DNA from 3 places in the Oceanobacillus iheyensis HTE831 genome. Region 2 is predicted to be linked to each of the others. Evidence: riboswitches for the same ligand, from Rfam matches in the RefSeq annotation. Region 2 holds a riboswitch; each other region holds the start of a gene.
The links. A riboswitch is a leader RNA that binds a small molecule or an ion and turns the genes downstream of it on or off. The one in region 2 is predicted to bind thiamine pyrophosphate.
Positions count from the first base shown of each region.

Region 1: it holds a riboswitch for thiamine pyrophosphate, as region 2 does, so the genes downstream of both, thiW (energy coupling factor transporter S component ThiW) here and thiT (energy-coupled thiamine transporter ThiT) in region 2, are expected to answer to the same signal.
Region 3: it holds a riboswitch for thiamine pyrophosphate, as region 2 does, so the genes downstream of both, thiM (hydroxyethylthiazole kinase) here and thiT (energy-coupled thiamine transporter ThiT) in region 2, are expected to answer to the same signal.

Region 1 is NC_004193.1:497,328-507,269, reverse strand. It holds gene OB_RS02610 (ABC transporter permease) at 1-130, opposite strand, end outside; gene OB_RS02605 (ABC transporter ATP-binding protein) at 127-975, opposite strand; gene OB_RS02600 (LytTR family transcriptional regulator DNA-binding domain-containing protein) at 1,087-2,127, opposite strand; TPP riboswitch at 2,222-2,337, shown strand; gene thiW (energy coupling factor transporter S component ThiW) at 2,418-2,921, shown strand; gene tenA (thiaminase II) at 2,918-3,601, shown strand; gene thiD (bifunctional hydroxymethylpyrimidine kinase/phosphomethylpyrimidine kinase) at 3,598-4,392, shown strand; gene thiM (hydroxyethylthiazole kinase) at 4,421-5,194, shown strand; gene thiE (thiamine phosphate synthase) at 5,201-5,821, shown strand; gene OB_RS02570 (hypothetical protein) at 6,288-6,803, shown strand; gene OB_RS02565 (BCCT family transporter) at 7,141-8,691, opposite strand; gene OB_RS02560 (squalene/phytoene synthase family protein) at 9,253-9,942, opposite strand, start outside.
Region 2 is NC_004193.1:1,417,575-1,427,516, forward strand. It holds gene OB_RS07155 (M3 family oligoendopeptidase) at 61-1,839, shown strand; TPP riboswitch at 1,900-2,003, shown strand; gene thiT (energy-coupled thiamine transporter ThiT) at 2,112-2,681, shown strand; gene OB_RS07165 (hypothetical protein) at 2,817-4,229, shown strand; gene OB_RS07170 (carbon starvation CstA family protein) at 4,528-6,261, shown strand; gene OB_RS07175 (cory-CC-star protein) at 6,364-6,621, shown strand; gene OB_RS07180 (ArsA family ATPase) at 6,643-7,566, shown strand; gene OB_RS07185 (zinc-binding dehydrogenase) at 7,581-8,561, shown strand; gene OB_RS07190 (DUF421 domain-containing protein) at 8,848-9,705, opposite strand; gene OB_RS07195 (DUF1657 domain-containing protein) at 9,717-9,920, opposite strand; gene spoVAE (stage V sporulation protein AE) at 9,933-9,942, opposite strand, start outside.
Region 3 is NC_004193.1:674,563-684,504, forward strand. It holds rRNA gene OB_RS03495 (23S ribosomal RNA) at 1-613, shown strand, start outside; rRNA gene rrf (5S ribosomal RNA) at 739-854, shown strand; partial or broken gene OB_RS18850 (zinc-binding dehydrogenase) at 1,036-1,343, opposite strand; gene OB_RS03505 (thiol-disulfide oxidoreductase DCC family protein) at 1,476-1,844, shown strand; gene tenA (thiaminase II) at 2,293-2,970, opposite strand; gene OB_RS03515 (Lin0512 family protein) at 2,993-3,352, opposite strand; gene thiM (hydroxyethylthiazole kinase) at 3,386-4,165, opposite strand; TPP riboswitch at 4,256-4,359, opposite strand; rRNA gene rrf (5S ribosomal RNA) at 4,707-4,822, shown strand; tRNA gene OB_RS03530 (tRNA-Met) at 4,910-4,986, shown strand; tRNA gene OB_RS03535 (tRNA-Asp) at 5,063-5,139, shown strand; gene thiL (thiamine-phosphate kinase) at 5,293-6,261, shown strand; gene tsaE (tRNA (adenosine(37)-N6)-threonylcarbamoyltransferase complex ATPase subunit type 1 TsaE) at 6,271-6,720, shown strand; gene tsaB (tRNA (adenosine(37)-N6)-threonylcarbamoyltransferase complex dimerization subunit type 1 TsaB) at 6,731-7,438, shown strand; gene rimI (ribosomal protein S18-alanine N-acetyltransferase) at 7,431-7,880, shown strand; gene tsaD (tRNA (adenosine(37)-N6)-threonylcarbamoyltransferase complex transferase subunit TsaD) at 7,877-8,887, shown strand; gene OB_RS03565 (FtsW/RodA/SpoVE family cell cycle protein) at 9,107-9,942, shown strand, end outside.

The DNA.
Region 1 (9,942 bases), 920 kb from region 2:
CATCCATCCGTCCATATATGAGCGCAAATACGAGTGGTAAGATAATCGTTGAAGAGACATACATATTACGATATAAGTCTTTTAAATCCTTTTGAAAAATTGCCATAAAACGTTTTACAGAAAAAGTCATACTAGTTCCCTCCCCGTTACTTCTACGAAAATATCCCCTAAAGTTGGTTCTTTTGTGCGGATGGTTTCTATACGATCTTCTGAAATATATCGTTGAATATCATTAGCAATAGAAGGGGCTAAAGGTAATTCCAATTCTCTACCATCCCTTAGCTCTAGCAACACTTTCTCTTCACGATATTGCTTCTTCAAATTTTTAGGGCTATCCAATAACTGCACAGAACCTTTATTCAAAAATGCTACACGATGACATAAATGATCTGCTTCTTCCATATCATGTGTTGTTAAAAATACCGTTGTTCCTTGTTTATTCAATTCTTTTAATCCTTCATGAATGTGCTTCGAGTTCACGGGATCTAATGCTGAAGTTGGCTCATCCAAGAATAATATTTCAGGGTTATGAAGTAATGCTCTTGCCAAGAGCACGCGCTGTGTCATACCTTTTGATAACTTGGCAACTTGTTGCTTTGCTTCATTTTGTAAACGAACCATCTCTAACACTTCATTAATGCGGTTCTCTTGCACATCATATAATTGCGCATACGTTTTTAAATTATCGTAGATAGTGAGACGGTTATACAAACCACTATTATCTGTAACCACTCCAAATCGTTTTCGTTGAGCTGGCGATTTTAATTGTTGAACTGGTACACCAAATACTTTTGCTATTCCAGAAGTGTGTGTTAATTGTCCAGTTAATATTTTTATTGTGGTTGTTTTTCCTGAGCCACTTGGTCCTAAAAAACCGAATGTCTCTCCTTTCTCGACTTGAAAAGTTACATCGTTAAGTGCTTGCTTATTTTGATAAACTTTTTCTAAATGACTTACCTCAATGACTGAAGTCATGTAATTCCCTCCTGAAAATCCAATTTTCATTTGCATCTTCAGAATACTGTTATATCAAGGTCTTCGCACTAAATTTCCGATGAATGGAGTACCTAATAGGTTAAATGGAGCTTAATCGACTCCTAAAATTTGCTTTAATTCAACCAACTTTGCTTTCGATAAAGGTACTTGAGTTTTTTCTTTATCTTGCAAAACAAGACTGTAACTATTTCTCGTCCAGGTAATTACTTCTCGTACTTTTTGTAAATTTACGATATAAGATCGATGACATCGGAAAAATCCTTGATGTTCTAATTTTTCTTCTAATTGACGAAGCGTAAATGCTGTTCGAAACGATGACCCTTTCATATGTACTACAGCTTGACCTTCATCACTTTCAATGTAGTCAATCTCTGGAGGATCAAGTAGTACTATCTTGTCATTTACTTTCGAAGGTATTTTATTTAGCTGAAAAGAAAAATCTTGCTTTCCTAACTCTTCTTCTGAAACTTCGTCTATCTCTTGCTTCTCTTCGTTTTCTTCTGTTTTAATTTCAACTGTTTGTAACCCTTCCTCGTTAAGTCGGTAAACTCTTTCTGCTAATGTAATTGCACTTTCCATATTGGATGTCAGTATTAATACACCTTTTTTATTCTGCTTAAGATGGTTTAAAACATGAACCAATACTCGTTTCGTTTCTAAGTCAACATTTAAATCCGGCTCTTCAAAAAGATAAATACTTGCATCCTGAATAATTGCTTTCCCATAATGAACCCGCTTTTGTTCAGACTCTGTTAATTTACTAATTGGCTTATCCTTCACTTCATGTAATTGTAATTTTTCAATCAAATCTTGATGATTGACATTCGTTTGATATAATTTTTCCATAAATCGAAAATATTCTTTTATATTCATCCGTTCGTAAAGGCCGTTATTCAATAATTGAAGTCCTAACGCTTGAAAGTACTCCACTTTATCTTTTAATGTAATTCCATTTAATTCGATACTACCGTTATTAATTTTTTTATCTCCAACAATCATTTTTATTAACATCTGCCTAACATTTAAGGAGGAATGAATCGCTGCAACTTCCCCTTCTTGAATCGTTAAATGAAACGTCGAAAACAAGATGTGGTCACCTTGTCGATATTCTAGTTCTCTTAATTGAAGCATCTATCTCAGTCCCCTTTGAATCCCAATTTTATGTATTCAGATGACAGAATTTATTTATTTTGTTACAGTTAATATGAAGTAAATAAATACGAAAAGCAACTACTAGGGGTGCCCAGTACTATGTGTGGGCTGAGAGGAAAGCACCTACTTTCCGACTCTTATGGACCTGATCTGGTTAATACCAGCGTAGGGAAGTAGTCAATAATTTTGATGATTACATTCTCAGTATACCAAAACCAGGTCCTTTAATTGGACCTGGTTTTTTGTTTGTTTTAAAAAGGAGAGATAAAGTGAAAAACACCCGCGTCTTAACATTGATGGCTGTCCTTGTTGCCATTGGAACGATTGGTTCACAGTTATTATGGTTCCCTGCTGGTGTCGCACGAGCGTATCCTGTTCAACATGCAGTAAATGTTATGGCAGCAGTGTTACTTGGTCCAGGACCTGCTGTTGGTGTTGCTTTAATGATTGGTTTACTTCGAAATCTCTTAGGGCTAGGAACATTACTAGCTTTTCCCGGAGGAATGATTGGCGCTTTTTTTGCAGGGATACTTTATCGAAAATGGCGGCGTCATCGTTTAGCAGTAACAGGAGAAATATTAGGTACTGGGATAGTTGGTTCGCTCCTTGCCGTTCCTTTTGCTAATTTTTTAATGGGCTCAAGTGTTGGTGCACTTGCATTTCTACCAGCATTCATCGTTAGTAGTGTTTCAGGAGCTTGCATAGGTTGGTTTATATTATCTAGAGTCCATCATACAGAACTTTCACACATTCAGAGGAGGGATTATTCATGAATTTCTCAGAAGAACTAAGAAAGGAAAACGAAGATATTTTTGCACTTATAAAAGCTCATCCGTTTGTGGAAGGGGTAGGAAAGGGAATACTACCTGTAGATGCAGTTCGTCATTATGTTCAAGCAGATTATGCTTATTTAAATGGGTTTATGAAAACAATCGGCATGGCCATCGGAAATGCCGATCACCGGGACGACATTGCTTACTTTAGTGAGCTTATGCAGTTTTCTCTACATGACGAAATACAAGCTCATCTGTGTTTTTGTGACTATATTAATGTAAACTACGAAGACTTACAAGAACTGCCATTGCCTCCAACAGGAGATCATTATGTTAAACATATGATGTATCATGCCCAAACAGGAACTACTGGAGAAGCAATTAGTGCGCTTTTACCATGCCCTTGGACGTACTATGAGATCGGAAAATATATAAATGAAATATGGCAACCATCGGATAATCATCCATTTCAAATTTGGATACAATGTTATGCAAATACAGAGCAAGATGTTGAAGAAATGTGTGCACGTCTTGACGAACACGCAAGACATGCTTCAGAAAAAGAAAAAACAAATATGAAAATTGCTTTCCGAAAAAGTTGTCAATTAGAATACTTATTTTGGGAAATGGCTATATCCACGGAGGAGTGGCCCTCAATAAAGGAGGATATTAAAAAATGAAGAATGTACCATGTGCATTAACGATTGCTGGCACAGACCCAAGTGGCGGAGCTGGCATACAAGCAGATTTAAAAACATTTCAAGAGCTACAAACGTATGGCATGTCTGTCATTACTTCCGTAGTCGCTCAAAATACTACTGGTGTAACTTCGGTCCATCATATGCCAATCAATATGATCGAAGACCAACTTGAAGCTATCCTGGAAGATATGCCTATCCACGCTTTTAAAACGGGAATGATTGCCAATAAACAAATGATGGAAATCATCTCAAAAAAAATAGAGAAACTGAATGCACCTTATGTTATGGATCCGGTTATGGTTGCTACCAGTGGTGATTCCCTTATAGATAAAGAAGCTCGTTCATTTTTAAGAGAAAGTTTACTCCCTCAAACGGCACTAGTGACGCCGAATATTCCAGAGGCAGAATTTATTACTGGAAATTCTATTGAAACAGTAGAAGATATGAAAGATGCGGCAAAACACATTGTTGATCATTTCCACGCAGATGCGGCATTAATAAAAGGTGGTCACATGGAAGGGGAAGCAATAGACTTTCTATATGACGGATCTAAGATCCATACATTTTCAGCTGAAAGAATTAATACCAAAAACACCCATGGCACAGGGTGCACCTATTCTGCTGCTATTACTAGTTATCTTGCTAAGGGGTACTCCATTGTAGAAGCAGTTCGACACTCAAAAGACTTTGTTACTGTTGCAATATCCAAATCATTTGAGCTCGGTAATGGTAATGGACCAACGAATCATTGGGCGACTCGAGAAAGGTAATGGAGATATTAAGGAAAGGGAGATAAATATGCAGGTCGATATTATTAAACAGGTACGTGACACTAAACCACTTGTGCATCACCTAACTAATCAAGTAGTAATGAACTTCTCTGCCAATGGTTTACTTTCATTTGGCGGTTCACCAATTATGGCAAAAGCGATAGAAGAAGTTGAACAAATTGCGGCAATTTCAAATGCCGTTTTAATTAATATCGGTACGTTAACTTCCACCGAATTGGAATCTATGATTGCTGCTGGAAAAACAGCGAATAAGCATAATATTCCAGTATTATTAGACCCTGTTGGTGTTGCTGCCACCTCTTTTAGACGAAATGCTATTGATAAAATTTTAGAGGAAGTTCGACCAACTGTTATAAAAGGAAATGCTGGTGAACTAGCAAGTCTCGTTAATATCAATCTCGAAGCAAAAGGAGTAGACTCCATTGGTGACGGAAATTTAGATGTTATTGCGCAAAAAGTAAGTGAAAAATATAACACTGCAGTTGTTGTCACCGGAGAAACGGATGTTATTTATGTAGATAATCATTTGATTCATAATGGTACAGGTCATCATTACCTATCATCAATAACTGGTTCCGGTTGTTTATTAGGCTCCATTATCGCGGCGTGCTTAACCACAAAATCCACACTAAAAGATCAATTAATGACAGCGGTCTCGTTCTATGGACTTTCTGCTTCTTATGCAGCTAATCAAGAAAATGTTCATGGTACAGGTAGTTTTTTACCTGTATTCATTGATTCGCTTTCTAAAATGCCACAGGAACTTACGGAAGGAGAATAAATCATTATGAAATTCGATAAACATATGCTTCGAAAGTATTTTATTATGGGTAGTCAAAACTGCCATCGAGACCCACGGGAGATATTAAAAGAGGCAGCCTCTGCAGGAATTACTGCTTTTCAATACAGAGAAAAGGGTAAGAATTCTTTAACAGGAACTGCAAAAGTTGAACTCGCAAAAGATTTAAAAGCTATTTGCCATGATTTTCAAATCCCTTTTATTATTAATGATGATGTAGATTTAGCAAAACAATTGGATGCAGATGGTATTCATATCGGTCAAGATGATCAACCTGTAGAGGTTGTGCGGAAACAGTTCCCAAATAAGATCATTGGATTATCTATATCTACGAATAATGAATTAAATCAAAGCCCATTAGATCTTGTCGATTACATTGGAGTTGGTCCAATATTTGATACAAATACGAAAGAGGACGCTAAGACAGCGGTAGGTCTTGAATGGATTCAAAGTTTAAAAAAACAACATCCTTCCCTTCCATTAGTTGCAATTGGAGGTATTAACACTACCAATGCACAAGAGATAATTCAAGCTGGAGCTGATGGTGTATCTTTTATTTCAGCCATTACAGAAACTGATCATATTTTACAGGCTGTACAACGCTTATAAAGTGAAATTTAACCTAGTGGGGATTTTCATTCTCCTCTGCTTGAATGTTATTTATCCTGTGAACAACTATAACTTTCAGCTAAGCCTCATAGTTTAAATATTGGTATTAGTCCCCTTCGAGACAAACTATATAAATTGTTATTTTCTATTGGATAAGCCCAATATTTTAAATTTGTATCCCAAATTGTGCTCTTATCCCATATGCTATTGTGATGAAACTTTGCATTTGAGGAGGAAAACAATGGATTACTATAATAATTACCCATATCACCAGCAACCTCAACAAGATCAGAGACAAAATAATAATTTACCTGGTGATATGTTAAATCAGTATTTTAATAACCAACACGACGATTATAATCAACAACAATTCACTGGAGCACATCCCGAAAGTTCAGAAGGATATTATGAAGTAGATGAATCAGAGGCTAATAATCCACACGGATATTTCAATGATCCTGGTCGCATATTCCCCGGCGGACCGGGTGGCGGGTTCCCTGGTGGATTCCCGGGCGGCGGTCCTGATGGTGGACCGGGTGGCGGGTTCCCTGGTGGATTCCCAGGCGGCGGTCCTGGTGGTGGACCCGGCGGTGGGTTCCCTGGTGGATTCCCAGGCGGCGGTCCTGATGGTGGACCTGGCGGCGGGTTCCCTGGAGGGATTTTTGATGGATTTCCTGGAGGAGGATTTCCAGGCGGTGGGTTTCCTGGTGGCGGTGGCCAAGGTGGACAGCAAGCACCAACATCAGCGCCTCCTAACTTCACACCAGAAAAACCAGCATTCCAAACATTTGCAGTAGATCCTGGTGGAATCAGACGTTGTCTTTTCCGCTTCACTTACATTTGGCCAGAAAGAGGGAGAGGTTTTTGGTACTTCCCTACCTTTGTAGGAAGAAATTCAATTGCCGGTTTCCGCTGGAGTGGATTCCGTTGGGTGTATTTTGGAATGGATTTAGATCGAATTGAATCATTTCAATGTTATTAACAACAGAGGTTTTTTTCAAAAAGATATTGTTTATAGAACAAAAGCGCAAGCGACCGTTTATCACCGTATGTCCTGGACGGGACCGTATGAGATAAAGGAAACACGATAAGCGTATGCGAATCGATGTTGACTTTCACCATTGGCATAAGTGCGACTATGCCTCATAAAGGACATTCGGCAGTCTTCTTTATCGTAAGGAGGTCTCCGGAAGGACACTAGGTGATGGGCGCTGGAGCTGGACGTGGCTAATTAACTTAGTTGTTTATCCACAGCCCCAAAATTTTATAATTTCCTGGAATATGAAAAAGACGGCCTTTATAAAGGCCGTCTTTTCTCTTTAATCTTTATCTACTTTTTTATTCATTTCACGTTGCCAAATTAACCCTTGTTCTAACGCCATCTTCTTTGCAATTTTTGGCGCGTTCCACAACGGTGGTAATAACAAGAAAGATACCGGAACCGCAGTAATAACAATCGAATTTTGTATTGATGTAATGCTATCCTCACCAATTGTTAAAATCACAGCAGTAGTAGCACCGAAGATGATTGCCCAGAACACACGCAACCAACGTTTCGGGTTATCATGACCCGATAATGTCGCAGCCACGGTGTATGACATTGTATCCGTCGTAGTAGCTACAAATATAATCGATACTAATAAAAATCCTACTCCAAATATGATTCCCATCGGTAATTGATCCGTTATCGCCATAACAGCCGCAGGCATTCCACCCTCTGTTAATGCATTTGAAACAGAACCTGAGTTTTCATTTTCAAAGAATATTCCCGTTCCTCCTACAACAGAGAACCAGAAATTTGTAACTAATGGAGCAACTACTGATACTGCAATAATTAGTTCACGAATCGTTCGACCTCTAGATATCCGGCTTATAAACACAATTAGCATCGGTGCATAGCCAATAAACCAACCCCAGAAGAATATCGTCCAACCGGATAACCAACCTTCATCTCCACGGAACAAGTTCATTGTAAAGAAGTTTTGTAAATGAACACCTGTTCCACCGATAAACGCATCAAGAATAAATGTTGTCGGACCTACAAGAAATACAATTAATGCTAAAAGAATAGTAAATTGTACATTCCAATTACTTAAATGATAAATCCCTCTATCTACACCTGTTGCCGCTGAAATAGCAGCAACAGCAACTAATCCAAGCACGACTAACATACTTATCACAAGTGTGTTGGGTACTCCAAATAAATGATTTAATCCATAAGAAATTTGTAAACCTAGAAACCCTAATGGGCCTAGTGTCCCTGCTACTGTTGCTATAATTGAAAAGCTGTCTGCAAGTGTACCGACAACACTCTTTTCAAAAATTCTTTCACCAAATATTGGATATAGTAATCCTCTCGGTTTTAATGGATATCCTTTGTGATAATGGACATACATCATGACTACTACAGCTAAAGTACCGAGAATTGCCCATGCTAGGAATCCCCAATGGACAAAAGCTTGGGCCATTGCACCATCTAAGTAGTTAAACTCCCCACCACCAAACAAAGGTGGTGTATCCATATAATGATACATCGGTTCAGCGGCCGCCCAGAAAACACCGCCACTCGCAAGTAATGTCACCAAAATCATACTTACCCAACCAAAATAACTATATTTTGGTTTATCCATTTTCCCTAAACGAACTTTTCCATATTTTGATACAGCTAATCCTAGTCCGATCAAGAAATTAAGTAATAGTAATATTTGCCAATATGCTCCAAACCAATCTGAGGAATAAGTAAATAAAGTATTTACCCACTCTCCGACTTTATCCTTACTTAATAATGAAAGGATTATAAATAATATTAAAAAACCTCCGCTTATATAAAAGACGGGCCAATCGAGTTCCTTCTTATCTTGGGATCTCACGTTTTACCTCCTGATTTTTACAGCAAGTCGCCTAAAGTTAGTATTAACTGTTCATAAAGACCGTCGGATGGATAAATGAAAACAGAGAAAACGTGAATCACAACAGCATTCCACCAACTTGCTTGTTTAATTTATTAAACACAGTTTTTAATTATAGTTTTTTATTTTTGTTCATACAAATAATATCCCCTATAGTTTCTCGTTAAATACAGAAGAAAAGAGAAGAATTAGAATAAAATCCCTACCCTAATCACTTTATTTACAGAAAAATAAAAGAATCCTGCCATTTTTACATCTTATACAGTACATATTTAGTTATATGTTCCCTTTCTAATGTTTATTTATAAGTTATATATTTTATTTTGTGTCATAAATTCAAAAAATAGTTGAGCATTTTTCCTGCAACATAGGTATTGAATAGAAATATCTTCGAGATAACGAAAAAGATAAATTCAAATGACTAACAACTACAAAAAAGCCAAATTTCTCAGATTACTTTTGAGAAATTTGGCTTTTTATTATAAAAGGTCTTATCTTTTAAAATCTACAGTTAAGCACTACCTATTTTGAATTTATAATGTGATCAACTGTATTTTCCACTTCATCCCGCGATATTTTTTCCTTACCTTTTTCCAATGCGGTCAATGTTTTTTGCGCAAGTGCTAATGGGATACGACAGAATAATAAAATATTCTTTGTGGAAATTTGTTCCATATATTGTTCACCCATATGTAAATTCATATTTGCATATTCAAACATTTCTTTTTTGGTCCAATCATCCGGGAAGAAACCTACTCCGCGTTCAGCATCTTCATCAATATTTCTTAATATATTCACAGCCTGTAAACCTCTGCCGTATCCAATAGCTAATTCACGATCTGTCTCCGTTCCGTCATACCACTTCCATATATCTGATAGCATTACACCGACTAACCCAGCAACATAATACGTATATTCATCTAAGTCTTCTTTGGTGTTTACTTCCCAGTCTCTAGCTACCCATTTCGCCATTCCTTCTGCCATTTCACTTGTGGAAGACTTGACTTGCGTAACAATATCCGAAGGACAAAATAGTAACCAATCATTTAAACGAATAGTTACTTCCGGGAGTATATCACGGTACGGATCAATTAATGATTGGTAAGCAACATTATCAAACGTTTCCGCTTGTAATAATTGACTTGTCTGGATTAATAACTCCTGCTTACTCGAAGAATCCAACGCCTCATGATCCTCCATTTCATCAATCGC
Region 2 (9,942 bases):
TTCAAAACTTTCGTTATAATTAAGAAGACAAAAGATTTTAAATAATGAAGGAGGGATTTGATGTCATTTACACTATCACCAGTCTGGGATTTAGATACCATATTCCCAGGAGGAAGCCATTCTAAGGAATACCAGAATCATGTTCAACAGGTAAGAGAAGATATAACTTTAGTATCACAACAAGTTACACAAATCGATACGTCTATTATTAGAGTAGATGAATGGACTAATCTCTTTATAAAATTGGAGAAGTTGCAAAAAGAATTTCGTGAGGCAGCAGCTTTTGTTAGTTGTTTAAGTGCTCAGGACGTAAAAGATGAACAAGCGAATCTACTTGTTGCAGAGCGAAGTGAGTTATCAGCTGAAATGGAAGGATTAACTACATTAATTGACCAAAAAGTAGCTCAAGTTCCAGAAAAAGAATGGGAAGAATTAATAGGCTCACCTGAATTAAAAGATTTAGAATTTGTATTAAGGGAAAAAAGAGAAAAAGCAAAGAAACAATTAGCGAAAGAAGTAGAAATGTTAAAAAATGACCTTTCTGTTGATGGGTATCATGCATGGAATCAAATGTATGGTACTATTGTTGGGAAGATGAGTGTTGAACTTGAGGAAGATGGAGAGATTAAAGCGTACTCTGTTGGACAGGCTGCGAATAAAGCAAATCATCCAGATCGTAAAAACAGAAAGTATGTATTTGATCAAATATCTAAAGCGTGGGAGAAAGACGCAGATTTAATTAGCCAAACATTAAATCATCTGGCAGGATTTCGACTACAAACATACAAGCATTATGGATGGAACAATGTATTAAAAGAACCGTTAGAGAAGAATCGTATGAAACAAGAAACGCTTGATGCGATGTGGAATGCAATAGAAAAAAATAAACATCATTTTGTAAAATATTTAGATAAGAAAGCTGAGTTACTAGAGTTGGATAAATTAAGTGTTTATGACATTGGTGCTCCACTCGGTAAAGAAGAAGAAAAGAAAAGTTATTCAGAAGGTGCAGCATTTATTGTTAATCATTTTGCGAAATTTAGTCCTAAAATGGCAGACTTTGCACAAATGGCTTTTGAAAAAAATTGGATAGAAGCAGAAGATAGACCAGGGAAACGTCCTGGTGGATTTTGTACAAGCTTTCCGAATAGTGAGCAGACAAGAATTTTTATGACTTATTCTGGAACATCTTCTAATATAGCAACATTGGCGCATGAACTCGGACACGCTTATCATCAACATGTCATGAATGATGTTAATGGATTAAATCAAAGATATGCGATGAATGTAGCCGAAACAGCTTCTACCTTTGCGGAAATGATTGTTGCTGATGCATCTGTACAATCTTCAACAACTAAGGAAGAGAAGCTATCTCAGCTTGAAGTAAAAATCAAGCGTAGTATTGCATTTTTTATGAATATTCATTCCCGCTTTTTGTTTGAAACACGTTTTTACGAAGAAAGAAAAAAAGGAATGGTGTCGGTAGACCGTTTAAATCAATTGATGGTGGAAGCGCAGAAAGAAGCGTATTGCGATAGATTGGATGAATATGATCCAAACTTCTGGGCTTCAAAAATGCATTTCCATATTACTGGAGTACCTTTTTATAACTTCCCGTATACATTTGGATACTTATTTAGTCTAGGAATTTACAAGCATGCTCAAGAACAAGGAGGAAGTTTTGAAGAGGATTATATCGCATTATTAAGAGATACTGGAAGAATGACTGTAGAAGAACTAGCACAAAAACATTTACAAGTAGATCTAACAAAACCTGATTTTTGGGAAGAGGCAATTTCCTTATGTGTTAAGGATGTTGAGACATTTCTTCAATTATAAACTATTGTATAAATAGCCAGATTAACGTACAATAAAATATAGCAAAAAAGTAAATAGAAAAAAGCCTGCAAGGGGAGCCATATGGCTGAGAGTGGACGTATAATGTTCTGACCCTTTGAACCTGTTAGTTAGTACTAGCGTAGGGATTGTAGTCTTTTTGATGGACAGTAGTAATGTGTGAGCGAAGCAATGACTGTATAATGCAGTCCCATCAAGAAGCTTCCCGATGGCATTACTTTTTTGTTGTGTAAAAAAATAGGGGAGAGTAGATAATGACAACAAAAAAGACGTTATTTTTAGTCGAGGTAGCTGTTTTCACAGCGCTTGCACTATTACTAGATTTAATTCCGTTACAAATAAAAATATGGCCACAGGGTGGCTCTATTGATTTTGCTATGATTCCAATATTCATTGTAGCCTTTCGATGGGGATTAAAAGGCGGCTTAATATCAGGATTCCTATGGGGAATGTTACAAATTGCTATAGGGACTGCGTATGTATTGGTGCCATTGCAAGGATTCATCGATTACGCAATTGCATTTACTGGCATTGGTTTAGCGGGAGTTGTCGCAAAATCAGTACAAAAAAATGTTCGAGAAAATAAGGTTAAATCATACTTATCTTTAATTACTTTAGGAGTATTTATCGGTTCATTCGCACGTTTTATTGCACATTATATTGCAGGGATAGTATTCTTTGAATCTGCAGTAGAAGGGCAACCAGTATGGTTATATTCTCTTCTGTATAATGGCTCGTATATGTTACCTTCTTTTGTACTGAGTGCAGTAGCTGTATTCTTTTTATTCCATAAACAACCAAAAACATTACTTCAAACAAAGTAGACAATTTGCTCACACAAACAAAGTCTGAGGACCAAGAGTCCTTAGACTTTTATTATTAAATGAAGATAGTTACAGTAGCGAAAACACTTCTCTTTGCATAGGCTATAGTACATTCAAGGAGAGGAAGAATGTAGGATGACATTAACCCTAGCGCATTTCATTTATGGGTTGTTTACACTTGTAATTATCATCACTATGATTTTTCGGAAAGGAATTGTACTACCGACCTTATTAGGAACTTTCATATTGTCATGGGTTTTTAATGGCAGTATCGTTTCAGGATTTACAGCCATCTTTCATGCCAATCTAGTCGCCGCGCAAGAATTATTTAGTATATTTTTAATTATTACATTTATGCTTGCTTTATTACATTCATTAAAAGACCTTGGTGCCGATGTGCGAATGATCCAGCCAATACAAAGCGTAATGGTAAATGGACACGTATCATTCTTTGTATTAATAGGAGTAACCTATGTAATTTCATTATTCTTTTGGCCAACCCCGGCTGTACCATTGATTTGTGCATTATTGGTTCCTGCTGCAATTAGAGCGGGGTTACCAGCAATGGTAGCTGCAGTTGCAATTGCAATTGCCGGTCAAGGCATGGCACTATCATCTGATTATATCGTTCAAGTAGCTCCAAATCTCTCGGCAACTGCTGCAAATATAGATACAAGTGTTGTTGCCGACCGTTCACTCATTCTCTCTTTAGTTGCTGGTGGAGTCGCTATCGCAATTGCATATACACTTTATCGAAAACATATACGCTCAAAACATGATCCGGAAAATGAAAGGGAGTTAGAACAACTGCAGCAATCGGAGCATTCTCTACACCACCCCAAAACGAAACAGTTAGAAACATGGAGCAAACTTTTTGCAGTTATTGTACCAACTGCTTTGTTAGCTGTAGTCGTGTATATGCTTTATGGTAAGTTTATTGCGAATACAGAATTAGTAGGTGGTGATGGAGCTGCATTTGTTGGTGGAGTTGCAGTAATATTGTTATTGCTCTCGACAATAGCGTTTGGAAAACAAAACGCATTAGACTATGTAGGGAGTCATATTACAAATGGTTTTGTATTTGCTTTTAAGGCTATGGGGCCAGTTATACCTATCGCTGGATTTTTCTTTCTTGGCAGTCCCGAGTTTTCAGGTAGAATATTAGGTGTGGAAGAAGGACCTGCATTATTATTTGATCTAGTTGCTTCTATTCAGCAATATCTACCAGAAAGCTCATTCTTAGTTGCTTTCAGTGTGTTAATCATTGGAATAATAACAGGTTTAGATGGTTCTGGTTTTTCAGGCTTGCCCTTAACGGGAGCATTAGCTGCTTCTCTTCAGACAGGAGGAGTGGATGCTGCTACACTAGCCAGTATCGGTCAATTAGGAGCTATTTGGACGGGGGGCGGCACCATTGTTGCTTGGTCGTCATTAATTGCAATAGCAGGTTTTTGTGGTGTATCTGTAATGGATTTGGTTCGAAAGAATTTTATCCCTGTAATAGTCGGATTGATTATAGCGACAATCGTAGGAGTTATCTTTCTTTAAGATTCTTATTTTATGATACCTTTATATGTTACGTATTCTTCCATTATAAACAATGGAAGAATAGTAAACGTGTGAAGGTATTTTTTATCTAATTTAATATAAAAATAGGTTATACAAATTTGTCGAATATGTTAGAATAATTTTAATAATAAAACAAAGGAGTGATGACAATTGAATGTGAAAAGGAATTACAAAACAGATAGTACATAAAAACTGACCAAAAATAGTCATGGTTGTACTAAATAAAAGCGCTTACACATAAATTGATACAAATATATTTCAAAAAGGAGGTAATCAATTGAATGCTATCGTTGTTGCTCTAATTGGTATTGTTATCTTTATATTGGGTTATCGTTATTATTCTAAGTTTGTTGCAGAAAAGATTTTTCGGTTAGACCCAAACTATGTTACTCCTGCACATCGCTATAAAGATGGTGTGGATTATGTTCCGACAAATAAGTTTGTTTTGTGGGGGCATCATTTTACTTCTGTAGCAGGTGCAGCTCCAATACTCGGTCCCGCAATCGCAATCTATTGGGGATGGTTACCAGCTTTTCTATGGGTAGTATTAGGTACGGTATTTGCAGCAGGAGTTCATGATTTCGGGACTTTAGCATTGTCTGTCCGCAATAAAGGATATTCTGTCGGTACCATTGCCGATAAGTTAATCGGTAGAAAAGGGAAGCTATTATTTTTATTTATTATATTAATATTAGTTTTAATGGTAAATGCAGTATTTGCATGGGTAATTTCCAATTTATTTATTAGTTATCCATCTAGTGTTTTGCCAGTGTTTATTCAAATACCGCTAGCAATCTGGATTGGATACGCTGCTTATAAACGAAGTAAAAAAATGTTAATCCCTTCTCTAGTTGCACTCGCTATCATGTATTTAACGGCAATTTTAGCAAGTAGATTTGACTTTTTACAAATTGATCTTGTGCGTTTTATGGGTGGAGAAGATGGAGCAGGGTTGTTTGGGTTAGGAAGTGTATCAACGGCATTTTTAATTTGGATTGTTATTCTAATGGTTTATGTGTATATTGCTTCGACATTGCCGGTATGGAAATTACTACAACCGAGAGATTTTATTAATTCACATCAGTTAGTAGTAGGACTAGGTATTCTTTATTTAGGGCTTATTTTCACAAATCCTAGTATTTCAGCTCCAGCTATTAATGAGAGCCCAGATAAAAGTCTATTGCCGTTACTATTTATTACCATAGCATGTGGGGCTATTTCCGGTTTTCATGGGCTGGTATCTTCTGGTACATCATCGAAGCAATTAAATAAAGAAACAGATGCAAGATTCGTAGGTTATTTTGGGGCTGTAGGTGAAGGAGTACTTGCACTTGTATCTATACTTGCGGTAGGAACGTTATTTGCAAATACAGATGCATTTTCTCAAGCGTATGCATCATTTTCAGACGCAAACGCAATTGGACTAGGAAATTTTGTTGAAGGTGCAGCTAATCTGGCACAAGGATTATGGATACCAACTGAAATAGCTACAACAATAGTTTCTATCATAGTTGTTAGCTTTGCAGCGACAACATTAGATACATCCGTACGCCTTATGCGTTATATTATTGCAGAGTTAGGTATTGAATATAATATTAAGCCATTAACAAAAACACATGTTGCTACCTCGGTAGCCGTGTTATCCAGTACAGCTCTAGTTCTGATTCCAGAAGGGCCGAATGGATTTGGGTCTGGTGGTTATCTCATATGGCCATTATTTGGTACTGCAAACCAACTCCTAGCAGCGATAAGTTTATTCCTTATTTCGATTTGGTTAAAACGTAGAGGAAGTAACTATCTCGTCACACTCATTCCGATGATTTTCGTTATATTTATGACCTTATATGCGATGTTCCAACAAGTATTCTTTGAGTGGTCTTGGTTTGGAAGCGGATCAAATATGTTATTATTTGTATTAGGAGCAATCATTTTTGTATTTGCTATTTGGATTGCTTTAACCGCCTTTCATGAATTAACGAAAAAACAAGATGATCCATTCGATAGAGAATAACATGGATGATACTGCCTTTATAACTGGAACAATCATTACGTGTTGTGCTGGTTTTGAGGCAGTATTTTCATTTTTCTATAAGAGAAAGGAGTGTTCATAATGATGTTGGAAAATATAAAGAAACTAATTTCTTATTATGAGGAAGTCATAAGTTTGCCGCATCGTAATGAAGTAGCTAGAGAATTACGAAATGAGGATGATTTCTTTTTGCTATTACTTTATTCGGAAATGCTTGGAATCCCGAATCCAGTTTACTACTATACATTAGAGTTGTACCCGTATATTATCGAAGATTTTCATGATTGGCATTTGCGAATGGGGATGGATAAATCTCCATTAAGTGGTATTCGTTGTTGCTAATAGTTGAGAGGGGGATTTGGTGTGGAAGTATTACATAAACGTATTATTTTTGTTGGTGGTAAGGGGGGAGTAGGTAAGTCAAGTTCTGCTGCTGCAATTGCTTGGAAATTAGCAAAGGAGGGCAATAAGACATTACTTATATCAACCGACCCTGCACATAATGTGGGGGATATATTTCAAACCACCATAGGCGGGAAAATAAAAAAATTAGCTAATTCCCTTTATGGATTAGAGATTGACCCTGAAATAGAGACTGAATCTTATATCCGATCCGTGAAGGAAAATATTCAAGGTGTGGTTCATGTAGGAATGATTGAGGAGGTTAATCGACAGCTGGATACTGCAAAAGCCTCTCCTGGTGCAGACGAAGCAGCTTTATTTGATAAATTAATCTCAATTATTTTGGAAGAAGGGAATCAGTTTGATAAACTAATATTTGATACTGCTCCAACTGGACATACGATTCGCTTGTTGACCCTACCGGAATTAATGGGAATTTGGATAGAGGGATTATTAAAAAAACGAAAGAAAACGAACGATAATTATTCGCAACTATTGAATGACGGAGCACCTGTAGAAGATCCAATATACGATGTTTTACATGAAAGACAGCTTCGTTTCTCAAAAGCAAGAGAAATTTTACTCGATCAACAACAAACAGGCTTTCTATTTGTATTAAATCCTGAACGACTTCCTATATTGGAAACAAAAAAGGCCATCGATTTGTTAGGACAGTACCATCTTCTTGTTGATACTGTAATAATAAATAAAGTGTTACCTGAAAATGTAGATGGCACGTTTTATAAAAGAAGAAAAGAGCACGAACAACAGTATATGAAATTAATTCATGAATATTTTCAAGATCAAAATAAAGTTATAATCCCTTTATTTACTGAAGATATAACAAGTATGGAGCAATTGGAAAAAATGAATAGCTTTTTATAGAAAGGAAGATTTTGATGAGAGGGTTAGTACACGAACGTAATCAAGTAACAATCAAAGATATGGACGAGCCAACACCAGCTTCAAATGAAGTTGTTGTTAAATTAAAGGCAGCTGGCTTAAATCGAAGAGACTTGGCAATTCCGAAACGTAGAGGCGATGAACAAGAAGCTTTAATTCTTGGCTCTGATGGTGCTGGAGTGATCGATTCTATTGGAGATGAAGTAGAGAACGTACAAGTTGGTGATGAAGTGATAATTAATCCATCATTAAGATGGAAGCAAAATAGTGATGCACCTCCGAAAGGATTTGATATTTTAGGAATGCCTGATCACGGAACTATAGCTGAGAAAATTGTAATTGCTTCAGACCAAGTAGAACCAAAGCCATCTTATTTGTCTTGGGAAGAGGCAGCAGTGTTTTCGTTGGCAGCACTTACAGGTTATCGGGCAATCTTTACGAAAGGTAAGTTACAACCGGGGGAGACTGTATTTATTCCAGGTGCGGGAAGTGGAGTTGCATCATTTCTAATTCATTTTGCTAAAAATCATGGTGCACGAGTAATTACTACATCTCGTAGTAAGGATAAACAAGAAAAAGCAAAGGATTTAGGAGCAGACGTTGTATTGGATACTTCGGATGATTGGGAAGCAGCTTTACAGGACGAGACGATAGATATGGTTATTGACAGTGTAGGAAAAGCCACTTTTCATCGCTCTTTAGCAGTACTGAAAAAAGGGGGAAGATTTGTTACATTCGGGGCAACGACGGAAGATGTCATTGATTTTGACTTACGTTCATTCTTCTATGGACAATACCAATTAATCGGCACAACGATGGGATGTAAAGAAGAGTTAGAGGCTGCATTAAATCATTACATTAAATATGAAACACGTCCTGTTGTAGATAAAGTATTTAACTTAGAAGAAAGCCTAGATGCTTTAGAGTATTTAAAAGAAGGGAAACAATTTGGGAAGGTAGCGATACGTATTTCATAAGGTAATAAAATAGTTCTATACATCAGAGCAGTTGAAAATAGGGAGTAATCAAATCGGGTACTGAATGAATCGGAACTACTTATTTTTGTTCGCAAAATAAGCTTGGTGCCTAAGTACCGTTGAAAAACCTATTTTCACACTGCAATGTTTTTTGATACAAGAATTCCTGTGGGATGAAGGCATAGGTGAGATACCGGCATATGAGCAACCCGATACTGACCAGTCCATGGACGAGCGGAATTTAATTCTAATCTTGATTATCAATTAACACTTATAGTAGTCTTTCTTAATTTAAATGAGGTTCTAGAATACGCTTGACTTTGTTCATTTTTTCACTACAAGCTTGATAAATAGCTTTTGAAGTGGGATTATCTGTTGCTAAGGCAAAAAGTTCTAAATCTGCTTGTGATTTTTTTATCTTTGCTAATAGTAAAGCAGATTGATTTGGAGTCGCCACTGCTAGATGATCGTCGTAAAGATCCACGTACAATTGACCTTGATGGTCTACTTGTCCTAGGAATACATTTTCTAGTGTGATATTTTGCTTTTCAAGTTCTGTATGAAGCCATTCTGGATTTAAAGCAGCATTTGCTAATGGTTCTAACATGATATTGCCATCCATAATGACTGTTTGCGGTTCTTTATCAGGCGCTACTGCTATTCCTAAATCTTTCGCTGTTAAAGGTCGGTTTTCTTTTTTAGGAAGTATATTGAATGTACCAGAAGGCTCTAGTACAGCAAATTCTACATCGGATGCTAAGAAAACATTATTATCTCTTAGTTTTTCCATCAATTCATCAGTAGAGTACCCTTCTTTTTTCAAATTATCTTCCATTATTTTTCCATCTTGTATAAATACAGTGCTTTTTCCCTCTGTAAAATCTCGAACTCGTTTACTTTTTAAGGAGAGCTTTTCCATTCCATAAGGCACGATAAACCAGATAAACATAGCAAGCAGTGCATAATAAAAATTAGTACTTGGATCCATGGTATGGACGGCAGCGATTCCTCCTAGCACAATGCCTGTAATGGTCTCAAAAATATTAAATTGTGATATCTGTTTTGTACCAAGCCACTTTACTAAAAGGAAAAGAATAATAATCAAGGTGAGGGATCGAAATATTACAATTGTCCATTCTGGCATATGACATCCTCCTATGATTTATATTGTGGTTCCTCTTTTGTCAATTTTATTACTTGATTGTTCATATCATTTTTTACTTCTTCTAAAAGTATATTTGCTTGTTCAATAGCTGATTGCAATTCAGTATTTCGAGTGGTCTCATGTAAGGACTCTAAGGCGCTTTCTATACTTTTTATGGAAGCGTAACAGCTTTTTACTTGTGATCCTACAGTCATAAATTATAGCTCCTATCCTTTA
Region 3 (9,942 bases), 740 kb from region 2:
AGGTTCCCTCAGAATGGTTGGAAATCATTCGTAGAGTGTAAAGGCAGAAGGGAGCTTGACTGCGAGACCTACAAGTCGAGCAGGGACGAAAGTCGGGCTTAGTGATCCGGTGGTTCCGCATGGAAGGGCCATCGCTCAACGGATAAAAGCTACCCCGGGGATAACAGGCTTATCTCCCCCAAGAGTTCACATCGACGGGGAGGTTTGGCACCTCGATGTCGGCTCATCGCATCCTGGGGCTGTAGTCGGTCCCAAGGGTTGGGCTGTTCGCCCATTAAAGCGGTACGCGAGCTGGGTTCAGAACGTCGTGAGACAGTTCGGTCCCTATCCGTCGTGGGCGTTGGAAGTTTGAGAGGAGCTGTCCTTAGTACGAGAGGACCGGGATGGACACACCGCTGGTGTACCAGTTGTTCCGCCAGGAGCATGGCTGGGTAGCTACGTGTGGTAAGGATAAGTGCTGAAAGCATCTAAGCATGAAGCCCCCCTCAAGATGAAACTTCCCATCACTTCGAGTGAGTAAGATCCCTCAGAGACGATGAGGTTGATAGGTCCGAGGTGGAAGCGTGGCGACACGTGCAGCTGACGGATACTAATTGATCGAGGACTTATCTAAGTTCTTAATATTGATGTCACGTTACTCTTATTTAGTTTTTAGGGTACAATCCTAAATAAATAAGGAAGTTCGTTTAAAACCGTTCACGTCCTGTGAACAACACCGAACGACCTACATCCTGTAGGTCTGGTAGCGATAGCGAAGAGGCCACACCTGTTCCCATGCCGAACACAGAAGTTAAGCTCTTCAGCGCCGATGGTAGTTGGGGCTTTGCCCCTGCAAGAGTAGGACGCCGCCAGGCAACGAAAGAAAAGACGGATTAGATTTAAATATCTAATCCGTCTTTTTTCTTTTTTTGTTAGGGTTGAAAAAAAGGGCTCTACAATAGTGGCTCTATAATATTTGTTTGAGTAAAAGAAAACTAAAAAACACACAATCTCCTATTTTTATTATCATTGTTTAAGCTACTAAACAAACCAAAAAGGAAATGTACGATCAATAACTGGGTTAGCTTTTTCTTTGAAATTTCTTCTAGCATTCGTTTAAATTCTGCTCTTGTACCTAAAACAGAGCCATACAGGATAATATGTTTTATGTACATGGTTCTAAATTCGAGTTCTGTCTTTTGACCACCTTCAAAGTCAGATGTACAAAACTTCTCGTCTTTCTTCAATACTTAAAGGGAAGTGAAGAACAATGCATCGCCCACTACATCTAAAATAGAATCAATAGAACCAACACGCTCTTCCATTATTTACTCAGTAAGATGATCTGATTTATAAAGCAGCACAAGGTTTACTCAGAAGAAGTAAAAGGAAATGTATTTATATTGAAGTTATTAAGGGAATATATACAAATCAACAAATGATGGAAAACAATTTAAACTAGAAAAGACATCTGAAACAGAAGGGAGAAAAATCGTTTGAATAAACATATTGTATTTTTCGATGCTGAATGCCCTTTATGTAGGACAGTGAAGGCAGTACTGAAAAGTCTGGACTGGAATAACACCATTTTCTGGTACCCTGTTCAGGAATTAAGTGATTCAATCAAAGAGAGAGCCAATAACTATAAAAATATGTATGACGAAATCTATATGTATACAAAAGATAATCGTATACTGACAGGGTTTAATACCGTCCGCAAGATTCTTTCTTTACTACCAGCCACTATCCCTTTAGCTTTATTGCTTTATTTACCGTTCGCACAAAAAATTGGTGATCCTGCATACCGCTTTATTTCAACTCGCCGTTATAAATGGTTTGGAAGGGTGCCTTATAATAAGCTGTAACTGGCAAAAAAGAGAGGCAGTGACAGAACGTGTAAAAAAAGATCCTGGTTATTTTATATATCTTTCTCGCTTCCACAGCCTTGTCTTTATCCTCCGTTCTATCAAGTGTCTTCACCTATTTTTCCGGTCTGAAAAACGTGCTTTATGAAGCGAATTATGATAGGCATGGACTTTTTATTAGTCAACTAAACGGGCTCTAAAATAATTGTTGGGGGAAAAGGAAAATGTAATCAATAATAAATAAGCAACCTCCTTATTGCTTTATTTACATCACTTAAATAAAGCAATAAGAGGATACACTTCGATCATAAACGTAAGACACCAGCTTTCCAATGAATTGATTGTCTGGTGACGTACATTTTACACGAAGCTGTTATGGGTTGATTATATTAACCACAATCTATAAGTAGTTCACTTATTATTACAATTCCGTATATTTAAAAGTCTGCTAGATTTGTTGTTTTTCCGAAAGCCATGTTTCAAATGTATAGGACATTTCCCAAAATGCAAGTTCGTATTCTTTCGCAATAATAAATTGTGTTTTGATTTTTTCCTTCTCTGCTTCTCCTGCTTGTTCAGCTAAAGTATTGAGCAGATCAATCATTTCTTGTGTGGATTCTTGGAACCAATCACTGCCATAGGTGTTCAACCAGTTCTGGTAAATTTTTTCCTTTGGCTTCGCATCCTTGTAGGTCAAACCAATATCTGCATACAACCAATAACATGGTAGCATTGCAGCTACAATTTGAGCTAAACTTCCGGACAGCGACGCGCGGTATAAATGTGATGTATACGCGTATGCAGTCGGTGCTGGTTTGAAATTCTCGATTTCAGCTTCTGTAATCTGTAAAATTTCTGCGTGCTCCTTATGCACCGTAAGTTCTGCTTCAGCGGTCTTCTTTGCTTTTTCTGCCAGTTTAGCGGCAATATGAAAGTCATCTGAATGAGCAGCCGCAAAAGCATGCACCTTCCCGTAATGTTTCAAATAATAGATATCTTGTAGAATATAATTTTTGAATGTTTCTAGTGGCAAATCACCACTTACGACCTTTTGTACAAATGGATGATTTAAACTTAACTGCCAGCTTTCTTTTGTTGCCTCACGCAATGAATCTGAAAAAAGCATAGAAAATCCCCCTTAATTTTGTTTAATAGCCTACTTCTACAACTGCGTTAACAATATACATTAAATCGTTTTTATCCTGCTGATCTTCCAAGAAAATCCCACTAGTTGTTGCCAAGCCTCCAGGTAAGACCTCAACAGTGACTGTACCATAAGGAATTAATTGTTTTATTTTGTCGTGATCCAATTTTTCCGTATCTAATGGAATACCCAGTTTTACATTTACTTTCATCTTATTTAAGTCAGCATCTGGTAAGATCTTCTTCATTCCTGGCATAGAATTGCTATGGATTGCATTCATTACAGCTCTTTCTGATGCAATATTCACGTTCTGTCCATGAACATCTACTCCTGTTCCTGTCTCGACAAATAGAAGATTTTCCAATTACTTTTCCTCCTTCGATAATGATACATATCCTTATAGTTCGTGAACTTGTTTGTATTTTTCTACTTTTTCATCAGTTAGAAAGTATATTTCATCGAGTAATGCCGGAATAAATGTTCCAGGCCCAGATGCTTTTTCCATTGCTAATTCAGCTGCAATACCATAACTTGTCACAGCATATATACCTGCTTGATAAAAGTCATCAACTACACTCACAAAAGGTCCGACAAAAGATGAAAGTAAACATCCGCTAGCCGTAATGTTTTGTAGCATTTCATGCCCGTTTGTACATAAAGCAGTTCGCTTACCATCTGTCACAACGTCAACTTTTCCAGTTGAGATGACAACCGTATCATATTTTTTAGCGACAGTTTTTGCGATTTCTGGTTCGTTTTCTTGAATAATGGAATCTGGCCCCTTTGCTTTTTCTAGCTTACCTGCCAACACAGCTATTTCCCCAGCATTAGCACGTATTGCAGCTAGCTTTACCGTTTTAAGTATGTCATCAATGATCTCCGTCCGAAAATCTGTACCTCCAACTGCAATGGGATCAAGAATAACTGGAACCCCATTCTTGTTTGCTGCCATTCCAGCCTTTAACATTGCTTCTCCCCGGTCTTCCGTTAATGTCCCCAGGTTTAGCACTACCGCGTCGGCGATTTCTCCATACTTTTTAGCTTCTCTTGGAGTATGAGACATCGCAGGTGACGCTCCGATAGCGATTAAGCCATTAGCAGAAAAATTAGATGCAACTTCATTGGTTATATTAAAAATAAACGGTTTATCTTGTTTAATCTTAGCAATAGCATCCACCAAAAATTCTCCTCTCCTATTAATTTAGAATAAAGAACAAATAAACCACCCCAAAATGGAGTGGTTTTATATACAGCTACAGAATAGGTATAGTCGCCAACTCCACTTTCCTACGCTGGTATTAACCAGTTCAGGTTCAAAGGGATCAAGAAATGCATCTTATCTCAGCCAAAATGGCACCCCTAGTGGATTTTTTTTTATTCTACCTACATCTTAGTTGATTTTTTCGTAAAAGTAAAATTATTCATATGAGTCAATTTTCATCGATGCTAAGTAATGATTGTTTTAAAAAGTTTGGATTATAATAATGACTTGGTGATATCCGAATGACATGATCCCTTAAAAAAACTTAAATACACGCACAAATGTAGATTTTCAAACTGAGACTAATTTAAAATAGCAACTCGTTTTGCAATCATATCAACGTTTCTTAGCATTTATTTTATAAAAACAAACGACGAAATAAAAAAAGTTTTAAAAAGGTATTGCTTTTTTATAGTTCTATGGATATAATATTACTTGTCCTTGATTTTAAGGATTGTCTGGTAGCGATAGCGAGAAGGTCACACCTGTTCCCATGCCGAACACAGAAGTTAAGCTTTTCAGCGCCAATGGTAGTTGGGGTTTTACCCCTGCAAGAGTAGGACGCCGCCAGGCAAGGATAATTTATCCTTAGATTGGATAGAATATGTAAGTATAACACATAGAAGTGTATGACCATATTTTCCATATCATAAGTCATATCGCGGGGTGGAGCAGTCTGGTAGCTCGTTGGGCTCATAACCCAAAGGTCGCAGGTTCAAATCCTGCCCCCGCAACCAAATTATTTACTATTACTTGAGTAAGATCCAGATTCACCATTGAAATACTGGATGCCATACATAAGTAAAAAAAGTTGGTCCGGTAGTTCAGTTGGTTAGAATGCCTGCCTGTCACGCAGGAGGTCGCGGGTTCGAGTCCCGTCCGGACCGCCATGAAAATTATATTAGAAGTTGTAGAACACATGGTTTGAATTGAAACCTGTGTTTTTTTAGTTTGTAGACATTATTTAGTCGTCCAATTTTTTTCTTTTTTCTTTTGTTTTTGCTATGATAGTTGGTAGTGAAGATAAAGAATGGTGATGTGAAATGGATGAGTTTTCTTTTATAGATTCGATTAAGCCGACATATTATCGACAGCCTTCTCTGTTAAAAGGAATTGGAGATGATGCTGCTGTTTTTCGTAGTTCAAAGGATATTGTTACGGCAGTAGATACTTTTGTAGAGGATGTACATTTTTCCCGTTCTACAATGGAACCGTATCATATCGGCTATCGAGCATTAGGGGCCAATATAAGTGATTTAGCAGCAATGGGAGCTTCACCTAGTTTCTATTTAGTATCTATTGTAATACCAAAGAATTGGACTCAAGCGGAGCTATCTCAGATATATTCAGGTATGGATGATTTAGCATCAAAGTATCATATGGATATTATTGGTGGAGATACTGTTTCCGGTAAGCAATTAACCATCTCTATTACAGTAATTGGATATACGATCACAAATAAAGCGCGATATCGTCAGCATGCAAAAGAAGGAGACATTGTCTTTGTTACGGGGACATTAGGAGACTCTCTAGCAGGGTTTCATATTCTGACCAGCGACAATGAAAACAACCGATATGTTGATCAAGATTTTTATATTCATCGGCATCGAAAACCGGAACCGAGAGTGGCTTTTGCGCAAGCTCTAGAAAGTCTGGACAGAGTATCTTTAAATGATGTAAGTGATGGGATTGCCAATGAGGCAAGTGAGATCGCAGAAGCTTCTAATGTGTCCATTGTATTACGTGAAAATGATATACCAGTTGCACCTTCCTTTTATCAATTTACGTATGAGCAACAATATCAGTGGAAATTGTCTGGTGGAGAGGATTTTGAACTCCTAGGGACAGTGGCTAAAGGTGACTGGGCTGTTGTAAATGAAGCTGCTGAGAAGACAAATACCCAATTGACGGTAATTGGAAGTGTTGTAGAAGAAGAAAAGCATCCTGTTTATATAGAAGATAATGCTATGCGTAAAGTGCTTAAGAAAAGCGGATATACGCATTTGAAGTAGGTGAATTAAATGAAAATACAGCTTGGTTCTCCGGAAGAAACAAAATCATTCGGCGAAAGACTAGCTAAGTCGTTGCGTCCGGGTGATGTTATTACGTTAGAAGGTCAGCTAGGTTCTGGTAAAACAACGTTTACGAAAGGAATTGCTTCTGGACTAGAAGTTAAGCGTCATATTACGAGCCCTACGTTTACAATTGTGAAAGAATACCGTGGGAAAATGCCTTTATATCATATGGATGTGTATCGTTTAGAGGATTCCCTGGAGGACATTGGTTTTGATGAATATTTTCATGGAAATGGAGTCTCTGTAGTGGAATGGGCTGGATTTATTGAGCCATTCTTACCCGTGGATCGTTTAGAAATATCTATTCATTATACGGAAAATAAAGATATGCGTGTAATTGATTTGAAACCTCATGGGTCTCACTTTGAACAAGTAGTAAATGAATTAAAAGGTTAGGAGTTAATGTATGAATATACTTGCAATCGATACTTCCAATCAAGTATTAGGTGTGTCATTATTAAACAATGGAGAGATACTAGCTGAACTTACAACTAATATCAAGAAGAATCATTCTGTTCGTTTAATGCCTGCTGTAGAAAGTCTTATGCAACAGGTATCTATGCAACCGGAAGAACTTGATCGAATTGTAGTAGCAAAAGGGCCTGGCTCTTACACGGGAGTAAGAATTGGCCTATCTACAGCAAAGACAATGGCATGGGCTTTAGAAATACCAGTAGTAGGAGTCTCTAGCTTAGAGGTACTTGCTTATCAAGGGAAGTTCTTTAGTGGAATTATATGTCCTTTCTTTGATGCGAGGAGAGGATTAGTATTTACTGGTGGATATCAATTTAACGATAATAAAATTGAAAAAGTGATTGAAGAAGAAAATTTACTTATGACCTCCATGCTGGATAAATTAAAAAAGCAGGGGGAAAAGGTAGTATTCTTGAGTCCGGATATTGAACAATTTAAAGAATTAATTAAAGAGGAACTAGGAGATTTAGCAATTATTCCTGAACCTATCTATCATCTTCCAAAAGCTTCGCACTTAGGGCTTGTAGGGATGAATTTAGAACCGGAAGCTATTCATGAGCTCGTTCCTAATTATCTACGTTTAGCAGAAGCAGAAGCGAATTGGCAAAAGAGTCAGAAGGAACGTCAAGTAAATGAATAATATAACGATGCGTCCAATGGAACTTGCTGATATACCTGAAGTTTTACATGTAGAAAATGCATGTTTTCAAACACCTTGGACAACGGATATTTTTTATCAAGAATTAATAGAAAATGCTCATGCGTATTATTATGTCGTTGAAGTCGAACGTACAGTTGTTGGTTATATTGGTTCGTGGATGGTGTTAGATGACGCACAAATAACGAATTTCGCTATTCTACCAAGTTATCGCAGAAATAAATTAGGTGAAAAGTTATTTCGTTATTTGATGCAGATTGCCATAGCAAAAGGAGTCGAGCGCCTATCCTTAGAAGTACGTGCATCAAACATAGCGGCGCAATCCTTATATAGAAAATTTGGTTTAGTTCCTGGTGGAGTTCGTAAGAGGTATTACACGGATAATCACGAGGATGCTATTGTAATGTGGGTGAATCTGAAATGAAAAAAGATACGATTATATTAGGTATAGAAACAAGTTGTGATGAAACCGCAGCCTCTGTAGTAAAAAACGGTAGAGAGATTATGTCCAATGTAGTTGCATCTCAAATTGAAAGTCATAAACGCTTCGGAGGAGTAGTTCCTGAAATTGCATCAAGGCATCACGTTGAACAAATTACACTTGTGCTTGAACAAGCAATTACTGAGGCTGATGTTACTTGGGAAGATATAGATGCAATCGCAGTTACAGAAGGACCAGGATTAGTAGGAGCTTTATTAGTAGGTGTAAATGCAGCGAAAGCATTAGCGTTTGCTAAGAAGAAACCATTAGTTGGGGTTCACCATATTGCTGGTCATATTTATGCAAATAGACTAGAGCATGAATTTGTGTTTCCGATGTTAGCCCTTATTGTTTCTGGTGGACACACAGAATTAGTCCTAATGAAGGAACATGGAGACTATGAATTAATAGGGGAGACAAGAGATGATGCTGCAGGAGAAGCATATGATAAGGTCGCCCGTATGTTGAAATTGCCTTATCCAGGTGGTCCACAAATTGATCGCTTAGCTGCTAAAGGTGAGGAAACGATTGAATTTCCTCGTGCTTGGTTAGAAGCAGATAGTTATGATTTTAGTTTTAGTGGATTGAAGTCTGCCGTTATAAATAAAATTCATAACGCAAAGCAACGTGATTTGACGTTAAGTGCAGAAGATATTGCTGCAAGTTTTCAAGCGAGTGTTGTGGAAGTACTGACAGAAAAAACATATCGTGCAGCGAAAGAATATAACGTAAATCAAGTTATTGTAGCGGGTGGAGTAGCTGCTAATACAGGTTTAAGAAAAAGCCTAGAGAAACGTTTCTCAGGCGAAGATTTTCCATTATATATTCCACCAATTCAATTATGTACAGATAATGCTGCAATGATTGCCGCAGCAGGTACGATATCGTTTGAAAAGGGGCATCGTTCATTACTCGATTTAAATGCAAATCCTTCACTTATACTGAGTTAGTCACAGGTTATTCACAGGGGTGTGGATATATCCTGTAGATAAGCTACATTATCATCTTTTAAATGTGGATGAAAAAAGTGGATAACTGTTCATTCGGCTGTGGATTATGTGTGTAACTTTTGCTGATTCGAGGTTTTTAGACATTTTTCGAGCTTTTCGTTGTGGATAAGTATTTGGTTAAAGAAGGATATTAACAGGAAGAAATTTGGTGGGAATCCGATGAATAAAAAACAAAATTATTATTTTCAAACTGATTTGATTCTACTCTTTTTAGGATTTGTAATCATTAGTCTATTGGCTATTTATAACGCGCAGCAAATTGATCAAGCTAATACGAATTTTGTCATACGGCAAATTGCTTTTTTTAGTATTGGTGTTTGTTTTGTAGCTGCGATTCAATTTATCGACCTCGAACAGTTGTATAGAGGAAGTATATATATTTATATAGGTGGAGTTCTCTTGTTAGGGCTGTTACTTATCAGTCCTGATGCAATTGCAAGGGAAATTAATGGTGCAAATAGTTGGTTTACCTTACCTGGATTATCCATTCAACCCGCCGAATTTGCCAAAATGTCGACGATATTATTTCTAGCAGCAACGATAACGGGACATAAAGAAAAGACAGAAGTTCAAACGATGAAAACGGATATTATGTTATTACTTAAACTAATAATCTATACAATGATACCAGTCGGATTAATTATGCTACAACCTGATTTTGGTACCTCGATGGTGTATTTGTTTATTGCAGGAATGATGATAATTTTATCAGGTATTAACTGGAGGATTATTGTTTCCTTAATAGTTGGCTTGGTATCTCTAGCAGGAGCTGCTATTGGAGCAATTATTCGATTTCCGCAGTTTGCAATTGATGTTCTTGGAGTAGCACCATATCAAGTGGATCGAATTATGACATGGTTTGATCCGTCACAACAATCAGCAGATGCGACATTTCAGTTTGAACGATCACATATGTCATTGGGTTCTGGACAATTATTTGGTAAGGGAATGAGTAGTCTAGAAGTACAATATCCAGAAGCACATACAGATTTTAT